Regions from separate parts of the Streptomyces sp. NPDC088116 genome, predicted to be linked through region 1. Evidence: riboswitches for the same ligand, from Rfam matches in the RefSeq annotation. Region 1 holds a riboswitch; each other region holds the start of a gene.
What was found. Region 1 has a riboswitch for thiamine pyrophosphate ahead of thiO (glycine oxidase ThiO). Riboswitches for the same ligand answer to the same signal wherever they lie in the genome.

Region 1 (3,267 bases):
CATCAGCACCGGTTCCTGCGCGCGGGTGACCGCCGACGCCAGCATCACCGCCGCGCAGCCCAGCTCCATCGCCAGCGCCGCGTCCGACGCGGTGCCCGCGCCCGCGTCGAGGATCACCGGGACGCGCGCGTGCTCGACGATCAGCTGGAAGTTGTGCGGGTTGCGGATGCCGAGCCCGGAGCCGATGGGCGAGCCCAGCGGCATGATCGCGGCGCAGCCGACATCCTCCAGTTTCCGGGCGAGTACCGGATCGTCGTTGGTGTACGGCAGCACGGTGAAGCCGTCGTCGACCAGGGTCTCGGCCGCGTCGAGCAGTTCGATCGGGTCGGGGAGCAGGGTGCGCTCGTCCGCGACGACCTCCAGTTTCACCCAGTCCGTGCCGAGCGCTTCGCGTGCGAGGCGGGCGGTGAGCACCGCCTCCCCGGCGGTGTGGCAGCCGGCGGTGTTGGGCAGGGCGCGGATGCCGAGGGAGTCGAGCACGGACAGGACGGAGCCCTGGACCGTGGGGTCCAGGCGGCGCATCGCGACCGTGGTGAGTTCGGTGCCGGAGGCGATCAGAGAGCGTTCCAGTACGTCGAGGCTGGGCGCCCCGCCCGTCCCCATGATCAACCGTGAGGCGAAGGTGGTGGAACCGATGGTGAGCTGGTCGTCCGCCATGGGGCTCAGCCTCCCTGGACAGCGGTGAGGACTTCCACGCGGTCGCCCTCGCCGAGCCGCGTGCCGGACCACCGGGTGCGCGGGACCACCGTCTCGTTGACGGCGGCGGCGATGCCCGACGGCGCGGGAGTGAGGGCCGCGACCACGAGGTCCAGTGTGGTGGCCGCGGCCAGTTCGCGGGGTTCGCCGTTCACGAAGACGTTCACGGAGGCGTTGACGTTGATACCGGTCATGAGGGCTTCTCCTGATGTACGGAGGCGGCGGGGACGGAGGCCGCGGAGTAGGAGTCGGGGGAGAAACGGCGGGGCGTGAACGGCCGGGCCTCGTCCGGCAGTTCGCCCGTGGTCAGTGCGTCGGCCATCGCGTCGCCGGTGACGGGCGTGAGAAGGACGCCGTTACGGAAGTGGCCGGTGGCCAGGTGCAGTCCCGGCAGCGCGGTGGGCCCGAGCAGCGGTGCGTTGTCCGGCGACCCGGGGCGCAGCCCGGCGAGGGTCTCGGTGAGCGGCAGCTCGGTGATGCCGGGGACCAGTTCGTGGGCGTCGCGCAGCAGCTCGTACACCCCGCCCGCGGTGACCGTGCTGTCCCAGCCGAGATCTTCGCTGGTGGCGCCGATGACCAGCTCGCCGTTGGCGCGCGGGACGAGGTAGATGTGGCTGCCGCGCACCACCGCCCGTACCGTCCGGGACAGGAAGGGCGCGTACGGGCGGGGGACGGTCAGCCGCAGGACCTGGCCCTTGACGGGCCGTACCGGCGGCGTGATGTTGTCCGGTACGCCCGAGAGCCTGCCGCTGAGGCTGCCGCCCGCCAGCACTACCTGGTCGGCGGTGAGCGTACGGCCGTCGGAGAGGACGGCACCGGTGGCCCGTTCCCGTACGACGGAGAGGCGGTCGGCCCAGGCGCGGTGGAAGACCACCCCGGCCCGCTCGCACGCGGTCAGCAGGGCCGATGCCAGCCGTCGTGGGTCGATCTGGTGGTCGCCGTCCACGCGCAGGCCCCCGCGCACGCCCGGCGCGAGCATCGGTTCCAGGCGCCGGCACTCACGGCCCGTGAGCCACTCCGAGGCGAGCCCCGAGCGCTGCTGGAGGGCGTGCAGCTCGCGCAGCTGGGCGCGGTCGTCGGTGTCGAGGGCGACGGCCAGGGTGCCGCAGGCGCGGTAGCCGGTGTCCTGGCCACTGGCCTCCTCCAGCTCCGCGACAAAGCCGGGGTAGCGCTCGGCGGAGGCGAGATTGAGCCCGAGCAATGTCTGTTCGCCGTAGTGGAGTTCGGTGACGGCGGCGAGCATGCCGGCCGCGACCCGCGCGGCCCCGCCACCGGGCTCGGGGTCGGCGACGGCGGTATGCAGTCCGCGCTGTGCCGCCCGCCAGGCGGTGACCAGGCCGATGATCCCGCCGCCGATGACGAGTACGTCCAGTACGTCCGACCCCGTGCTCGTACTGCCCGTACGGGCTTCTCGACCGGACCGTTCGGACTGACCGGACCGTTCGGACTGACCGGACCGTTCGGACTGACCGGACCGTTCGGACTGACCGGGCTGACCGGTCGTATGAGATGCGTGAGATGACTGCATGGGCGTCCAGCCCCTCCCTTCGCCGGCATGACCCGGATCAGGTTCGTACGGTCGGAGGCCGCCTCAGCCTCCCTCTCAGCCCGGTGCGCCCGGACTCCCGCGAGGTAGTGTCAACGGCCAGACTAACGCCCTGTCCCCGGGCGCAGCAGGGGAGCGTTGGCCGAGGCCCGTTCGCCGGGCGGACACGCCCCAGGGCTCCGTCGTCGCCGCTCTCGCAGGCATCCGCGCCGGGCTGGACGAGCGGCTCCTTTCCTGACGAATCATCAGCTGTCTAAGGTGATCGGGTGAGCGAGCAGCGGATGCGGACGGATCAAGATCAGGGCCAGGACCAGGGCCAGGGCCAGAGCCACAGCCAGGGGCAGGAGCAGAGCCCGCGGCGGACGGAACAGCCGCGCGTGGTGATCGTCGGCGCGGGCATGGCCGGCGTACAGACCGCGGTGGCCCTGCGGGAGAAGGGCTACGGCGGCCCGGTCACCCTGATCGGCGCCGAACCGCACCCGCCCTACGACCGGCCGCCGCTCTCCAAGGCGGTGCTGCTCGGACAGGCGGCCGGCTCGGCCTTCGACATCGACTTCGAGGGGCTCACCGTCGACCTGCGGCTGGGGCTGGAAGTGACCGGGCTGCGGGCGTCCGCGCGGGAACTCGACACCCCCGCCGGTCCCGTTCCGTACGACATCCTGGTCATCGCCACCGGAGCCGAGCCGGTTCCGCTGCCCGGCACCGAGGACCTCGCCCACGTCCACCTGCTGCGCACACTGGACGACGCGGAACGGCTGCGCCCCATCCTGGAGCAGCGGCAGGAGATCGTGGTCGTGGGAGCGGGGTGGATCGGCGCCGAGTTCGCGACGGCCGCCCGTACGGCGGGTTGTGTCGTGACGGTGGTGGAGGCGGCGGACGCGCCGTTCGCGGGCGCCCTGCCCGCCGAGGTCGCCGCGCCCATGGCCGACTGGTACGCCGAGAGCGGGGCGGAACTGCTGACGCACGCGCGCGTGGCGGGCGTCGAACCCGGCACGGTCGTCCTCGCGGACGGCCGGCAGCTGCCG
Region 2 (3,267 bases), on a different contig from region 1:
GTCTGTGTCACCGTCACGTCGTCGAGGACGCCGAGCGAGCCGATGATGACTCCCGCCAGCAACAGGCCGCTCATGTCGATCTCGGGATAGAGGCCGTGAATCAGGCCGGTGTTGTCATCGGTGTTGCCGCTCAGACTCGCCCAGCCGATGAAAAGCGACCCCAGCAGTCCGATCAGCAGCAACGAGATCAGTGTGCCGAGGACCGCGACGGAGGTACGAGCTGTCAGACCGTGGCACATATAGAGCGCGATCAGCATGATCGCGCTGGCCCCGATCACCGCCACGATCAACGGATTCGAACCCTGCAGAATCGCGGGCAGGATGAACAGAGTCAGCACCGCGAACGAGACGGAGAGGGCGACGAGCGCCATGACACCGCGCATCCGTCCCACCACGACGACCGCGAGTGCGAAGATCCCGGCCAGCAGGGCCATGGGGAACTTACGGTTCACATCCGTCACGGAGTACTGAAGATCACGGGGAGCGTCGGGGGCGTAGGCCACCACAACGCCTTGTTTCACGTGAAACTGCCGAGGCGCGTCCGGCTGGACGACCTCGAGGAAGGTCCGTCCCTTGTCCTTGCCGGTCGTGACCTCGATCGTCGCCTTCTTGCACCTCCCGGTCTCCGCCTGCTGTGCCCCACGCCCCTGAGGCGTCGAGGTGTCACCGGTCGACGGCACCTGGGCGGCGTTCACGTCCTTGCAGTCGATCTGTTCGAGCTGCACCACCCTTCCCTGCTCCGTCTGCCGGTCGAAGCCGACACCGGTGCGCTCGTGCGACGGCGCACCACCGGGCCAGAGCACGGCGAGCCCGACCACCACGGCGGCCGCGAAGGGAATCAGGACCGCCGCGATGACTTTGCGAAGGTGCTGGGAGACCGGAGCGGCGGGTCCATGGCTGTGCGAGTGGCCATGCGGATCGTGGGACTGCTGTGGTGGGGTCACCGACCGATCATCGCAAGAAAGCTCAGCGAACAGTGCCCCCTCTGTTCAGCACGCCAGAAATGACGCTAGCGTGGGGGCACCTTTGCACACGCGGGAGCTCGGAGCACCGGGCTGAGAGGGCGCTGACTGTGTAGGCCCGGGAGCATCTCCTGGACCCCTGCGCTGCGCCGACCGCTGAACCTGTTACCGGGTAATGCCGGCGTAGGGAGTAGGTCTTATGACCCATCAGGACACACACACGCCTGCCTCCGGCTCGGAGACTCCGAGCGAGGCCGGAAAGCCCATCGGCTGGCACAAGGGATACATCGAGGGTTCACGCCCGGATCTTCATGTGCCGGTCCGCCAGGTGCACCTCACCAACGGGAGGGACGTGACGCTGTACGACACGTCCGGCCCGTACACCGACCCCACCGTCGACACCGACGTACGCCACGGCCTCGAGCCGCTGCGGGAGAACTGGATCATCGGGCGTGGGGACACCGAGGAATACGCGGGCCGCCCGGCCCGCCCGGAGGACGACGGGCTCAAGCACACGCCGTCACGCGGGGGACTTCCCCGGAGCGGAGCGGCCGATCTGCGGGGTCTGGACGCGGTCTTTCCCGGCCGGCAGCGCCGGCCGCGCCGGAGCCGGAACGGGCAGGCGGTGACCCAGCTCACGTATGCCCGCCGCGGCGAGATCACCTCCGAGATGGAATACGTCGCGATCCGGGAGAACGTGTCCCCGGAGGTCGTCCGCGAGGAGATCGCCGCAGGCCGCGCCGTACTGCCGGCCAATGTCAACCACCCGGAGATCGAGCCGATGATCATCGGCAAGCGATTCCTGGTGAAGGTCAACGCCAACATCGGCAACTCGGCCGTCACGTCCTCCATCGAGGAGGAGGTGGAGAAGATGACATGGGCGACCCGCTGGGGCGCCGACACGGTCATGGACCTCTCCACCGGCCGCAATATCCACACCACCCGCGAGTGGGTGCTGCGCAACTCCCCCGTGCCCATCGGCACCGTGCCCCTCTACCAGGCGCTCGAAAAGGTCGACGGCAAGGCCGAGGAGCTGACCTGGGACATCTACAAGGACACGGTCATCGAGCAGGCCGAGCAGGGCGTCGACTACATGACGGTCCACGCCGGTGTGCTGCTGCGGTACGTGCCGCTGACGGCCCGCCGTAAAACGGGCATCGTCTCGCGCGGCGGCTCGATCATGGCCGCGTGGTGCCTCGCGCACCACAAGGAGTCGTTCCTGTACGAGAACTTCGAGGAGCTGTGCGAGATCCTCGCGGCGTACGACGTGACGTACTCCCTGGGTGACGGCCTGCGGCCGGGATCCATCGCGGACGCCAACGACGAGGCGCAGTTCGCCGAGCTGCGCACACTGGGGGAACTGAACTCGACGGCCAAGCGGCTGGGTGTACAGACGATGATCGAAGGCCCGGGACATGTCCCGATGCACAAGATCAAGGAGAACATCGACCTTCAGCAGGAGATCTGCGAGGAGGCGCCGTTCTACACACTCGGCCCGCTGACGACGGATGTGGCTCCGGCGTACGACCACATCACCTCCGGCATCGGGGCAGCGATGATCGCGTGGTGGGGCACGGCGATGCTCTGCTACGTCACGCCCAAGGAACACCTCGGCCTGCCGGACCGCGACGACGTCAAGACGGGTGTCATCACCTACAAGATCGCGGCTCATGCGGCGGACCTCGCCAAGGGGCACCCGGGGGCACAGGACTGGGACGACGCACTCTCGGACGCGCGGTTCGAGTTCCGCTGGGAGGACCAGTTCAATCTGGCTCTCGATCCGGACACGGCGCGGGAGTTCCACGACGAGACCCTGCCGGCTGAACCGGCGAAGACCGCGCACTTCTGCTCGATGTGCGGGCCCAAGTTCTGCTCGATGAAAATCAGCAGGAGCATCACGGAGCAGTTCGCTCCTGACCTGGCAACCTCTGCTTCGGCCGAGGAAGTGGAGGCAGGGATGCTGGAGAAGTCCAAGGAGTTCGCGGCGAGCGGCAACCGCGTGTACCTCCCCCTGGCCGACTGAGCGCGGCAGCGGGGCACCGCGGAGCGGCTGGGAGCCGCCAGGGACCGGGGCACGGGCCGGAGCTACTCCGGCTTGTGCTCCGGCCCGCCGAAGTCGGGGCTGGTGAAGTCCGGGCTGGAGAACGTCGGGCGCCGGCCGGCGGTGGAGCCCTCGCCGGGGCTGGAGTAGTTCGGGCGGCTGTAGCCGATCGTGGGGAGGCTCTTCACCGAGCGGGGCGGCCCCGGGGCGGCCGGGTCGGAGCTGGGGTCGGCCAGGGCGGCCCGGAGGAAGGGCAGGATGCCC
Region 3 (3,267 bases), on a different contig from region 1:
GCGGGGGGCCGCCGGACATTGGTCGGAACAGGCGATCCGGGACCTGATCACGGAGTGATCCGCAGCTCATTCGTTCTGAGCGGCGATGTCGGCCGGGCCGTCCGTGGGCCGTCCGTGGGCCGTCCGACGGGGCCAACGATGACCAATGACGACCGCCTACGACCACCGACGACCCCTGAGGATCTGCTGCCAAGCTGGTCACCGCGCGGGGTCTGCGACACTGGACGGACCATGCCTGTACCCGGAGAACTCACTTTCGTCGCGCCCCGCGGAGCCAAGAAGCCCCCGCGCCATCTCGCCGACCTCACGCCCGCCGAACGCCGCGAGGCCGTCGCCGCGATCGGCGAGAAGGCGTTCCGCGCCAAGCAGCTGTCGCAGCACTACTTCGCGCGCTACGCACACGACCCCGAGCAGTGGACCGACATCCCGGCCGCCGCGCGCCAGAAGCTCGCGACGGAGCTGCTGCCCGAGCTGATGTCGGTGGTGCGGCACATCTCGTGCGACGACGACGCCACCCGTAAGACGCTCTGGCGGCTGCACGACGGCACGCTGGTCGAGTCCGTGCTGATGCGCTATCCGGACCGGGTCACGATGTGCATCTCGTCCCAGGCGGGCTGCGGGATGAACTGCCCGTTCTGCGCCACCGGGCAGGCCGGTCTGGACCGTAATCTGTCCACCGCCGAGATCGTGCACCAGATCGTCGACAGCATGCGCGCCCTGCGCGACGGCGAGGTCCCGGGCGGTACCTCGCGGCTGTCCAACATCGTCTTCATGGGCATGGGCGAGCCGCTCGCCAACTACAACCGGGTGGTCGGGGCGATCCGCCGGCTCACCGACCCCGAGCCCGACGGCCTGGGCCTCTCGCAGCGAGGGATCACCGTCTCGACGGTCGGTCTGGTGCCGGCGATGCTGCGCTTCGCGGACGAGGGGTTCAAGTGCCGGCTCGCGGTCTCCCTGCACGCGCCCGACGACGAGCTGCGCGACACGCTGGTCCCGGTCAACACGCGCTGGAAGGTCCGGGAAGTGCTGGACGCCGCCTGGGAGTACGCGGAGAAGTCCGGCCGCCGGGTCTCCATCGAGTACGCCCTGATCCGGGACATCAACGACCAGGCCTGGCGCGGCGACCGGCTGGGCCGGCTGCTCAAGGGCAAGCGGGTGCACGTCAATCTGATCCCGCTCAACCCGACGCCCGGCTCGAAGTGGACCGCCTCGCGTCCTGAGGACGAGAAGGCGTTCGTGGACGCGATCGCGGCGCACGGCGTGCCGGTGACCGTACGGGACACCCGGGGCCAGGAGATCGACGGAGCGTGCGGACAGCTGGCGGCGTCCGAGCGCTGAGGGCGGGCCGAAGGCCGGGACGCTGACGGGGAGAGGCCGAAAAAAGCCCTCCATGTACCCTGGGTTCGAACGCATTACATATTTCCGACAGGGGAGCGCCACAGCGCTGAGAGTGCGGCACATGTCCGTGAGAGCGGGCAGCGGCCGCAGACCCTCTGAACCTTGCCCAGGTCATTCTGGGTAGGAAGTTCGGTCATCACTCAAGCTGTTGCGCCCTGCCCGCGGCCCGTTCCGTACGGACCCCGGGCAGGGCCGCGTCTTCTCCTGGACATCCCAGGAGGAAATCAGTGAGCACCACCAGCATCAGACGGATGGCGGTCGGCGCGGTGGCCGCCGCGCTCGGTGTCTCGACGCTCGCCGCCTGCGGCGGCTCCGGCGGTTTTGGGGCGTCCGACGACAGCGGTTCCGGGTCCAGGACCGTCACCCTCGTCAGCCATGACTCGTTCGCGGCCTCCCCCTCCGTACTGAAGGCGTTCACCCAGCAGACCGGCTACAAGGTCAAGGTGCTCAAGAGCGGCGACGCCGGGGCGGCGCTCAACAAGGAGATCCTGACCAAGGGTTCGCCGCAGGGCGACGTCTTGTTCGGCGTCGACAACACCCTGCTCTCGCGCGCCCTCGACAACGGTCTCTTCACTCCGTACCGGGCGAAGGGCCTCGACCAGGTCGACGCCGGTGCGCAACTCGACAAGGACAAGCACCGGGTCACCCCGATCGACACCGGCGACCTCTGCGTCAACTACGACAAGAAATATTTCGCGGACAAGAAGCTCGCGCCGCCGCGGTCCTTCGACGACCTGGTCAAGCCCCAGTACAAGAACCTGCTCGTCACCGAGAACGCCGCCACGTCCTCACCGGGCCTCGGTTTCCTCCTCGGTACGGTCGCGCGGTACGGCGACGACGGCTGGCAGGCGTACTGGAAGAAGCTGAAGGCCAACGGCGTCCAGGTCGTCGACAGCTGGGAGCAGGCCTACAACGAGAGCTTCTCCGGCTCCGCGGGCGGCAGGAAGGCCAAGGCGGACCGGCCGCTCGTCGTCTCGTACGCCTCCAGCCCCCCGGTCGAGGTGCTCTACGCGAAGCCACGTCCGAAGGAGGCCCCGACCGGAGTGTCGACCGGAACGTGCTTCCGGCAGACCGAGTTCGCCGGGCTGCTGGACGGCGCGAAGAACGAGGCCGGTGGCAAGGCCCTGCTGGACTTCCTGATCAGTAAGAGGTTCCAGGCGGACATGCCGCTGAACATGTTCGTGAACCCGGTGGTCGAGGACGTTCCGCTGCCCGAGCTGTTCACCAGGTTCGGCGCGACCGTCGACAAGCCGAAGACCGTGGCGCCCGACAGGATCGCCGCCAACCGTGAGCGGTGGATCCAGTCGTGGTCCTCACTCGTCGTGAAGTAGCCGACGCCAAGGCGCCGGTCGGGCGGCAGCCGGGGCTGTCGAGGCGAGCGGGGCGGGCCGGGCGTGGGAACGTGACGCGGCTCGCCCTCATGGCCGTGCCCGTCGCGTTCTTCGCGGTCTTCTTCGCCTACCCCGTGACCGCGATCGTCGGACGCGGGCTCAAGGCGGGCGGCGGCTGGCGGTTCGGCCGGGTCGGGGACGTACTGAGCCGTCCCGGCATCCTTGACGTCCTGTGGTTCACCACCTGGCAGGCCCTCGCCTCCACCGCGCTCACCCTGCTGATCGCGCTGCCCGCCGCCTACGTCTTCGCACGTTTCGACTTCCCCGGCAAGCAGGTGCTGCGCGCGGTGGTCACCGTGCCGTTCGTGCTGCCGACCGTCGTCGTCGGTACGGCCTTCCTGGCGCTGCTCGGGCGCGGCGGGCTGCTCGACGACCTGTGGGGCGTACGGCTCGACACCACCGTGTGGGCGATCCTCCTCGCGCATGTCTTCTTCAACTACGCCGTGGTCGTACGGACCGTGGGCGGTCTGTGGTCGCA

Region 2: another riboswitch for thiamine pyrophosphate. It lies ahead of thiC (phosphomethylpyrimidine synthase ThiC); the one in region 1 lies ahead of thiO (glycine oxidase ThiO).
Region 3: another riboswitch for thiamine pyrophosphate. It lies ahead of ACIOJD_RS00395 (thiamine ABC transporter substrate binding subunit); the one in region 1 lies ahead of thiO (glycine oxidase ThiO).

The regions. Positions count from the first base shown of each region.
Region 1 covers NZ_JBIUTF010000002.1:1,056,808-1,060,074, forward strand. The annotation lists gene ACIOJD_RS10965 (thiazole synthase) at 1-657, opposite strand, end outside; gene thiS (sulfur carrier protein ThiS) at 663-863, opposite strand; gene thiO (glycine oxidase ThiO) at 887-2,068, opposite strand; TPP riboswitch at 2,222-2,335, opposite strand; gene ACIOJD_RS10980 (NAD(P)/FAD-dependent oxidoreductase) at 2,509-3,267, shown strand, end outside.
Region 2 covers NZ_JBIUTF010000005.1:382,606-385,872, forward strand. The annotation lists gene ACIOJD_RS22260 (YibE/F family protein) at 1-944, opposite strand, end outside; TPP riboswitch at 1,025-1,169, shown strand; gene thiC (phosphomethylpyrimidine synthase ThiC) at 1,162-2,985, shown strand; gene ACIOJD_RS22270 (hypothetical protein) at 3,048-3,267, opposite strand, start outside.
Region 3 covers NZ_JBIUTF010000001.1:95,794-99,060, reverse strand. The annotation lists gene ACIOJD_RS00405 (histone deacetylase) at 1-58, shown strand, start outside; gene rlmN (23S rRNA (adenine(2503)-C(2))-methyltransferase RlmN) at 232-1,338, shown strand; TPP riboswitch at 1,418-1,543, shown strand; gene ACIOJD_RS00395 (thiamine ABC transporter substrate binding subunit) at 1,650-2,729, shown strand; gene ACIOJD_RS00390 (ABC transporter permease) at 2,819-3,267, shown strand, end outside.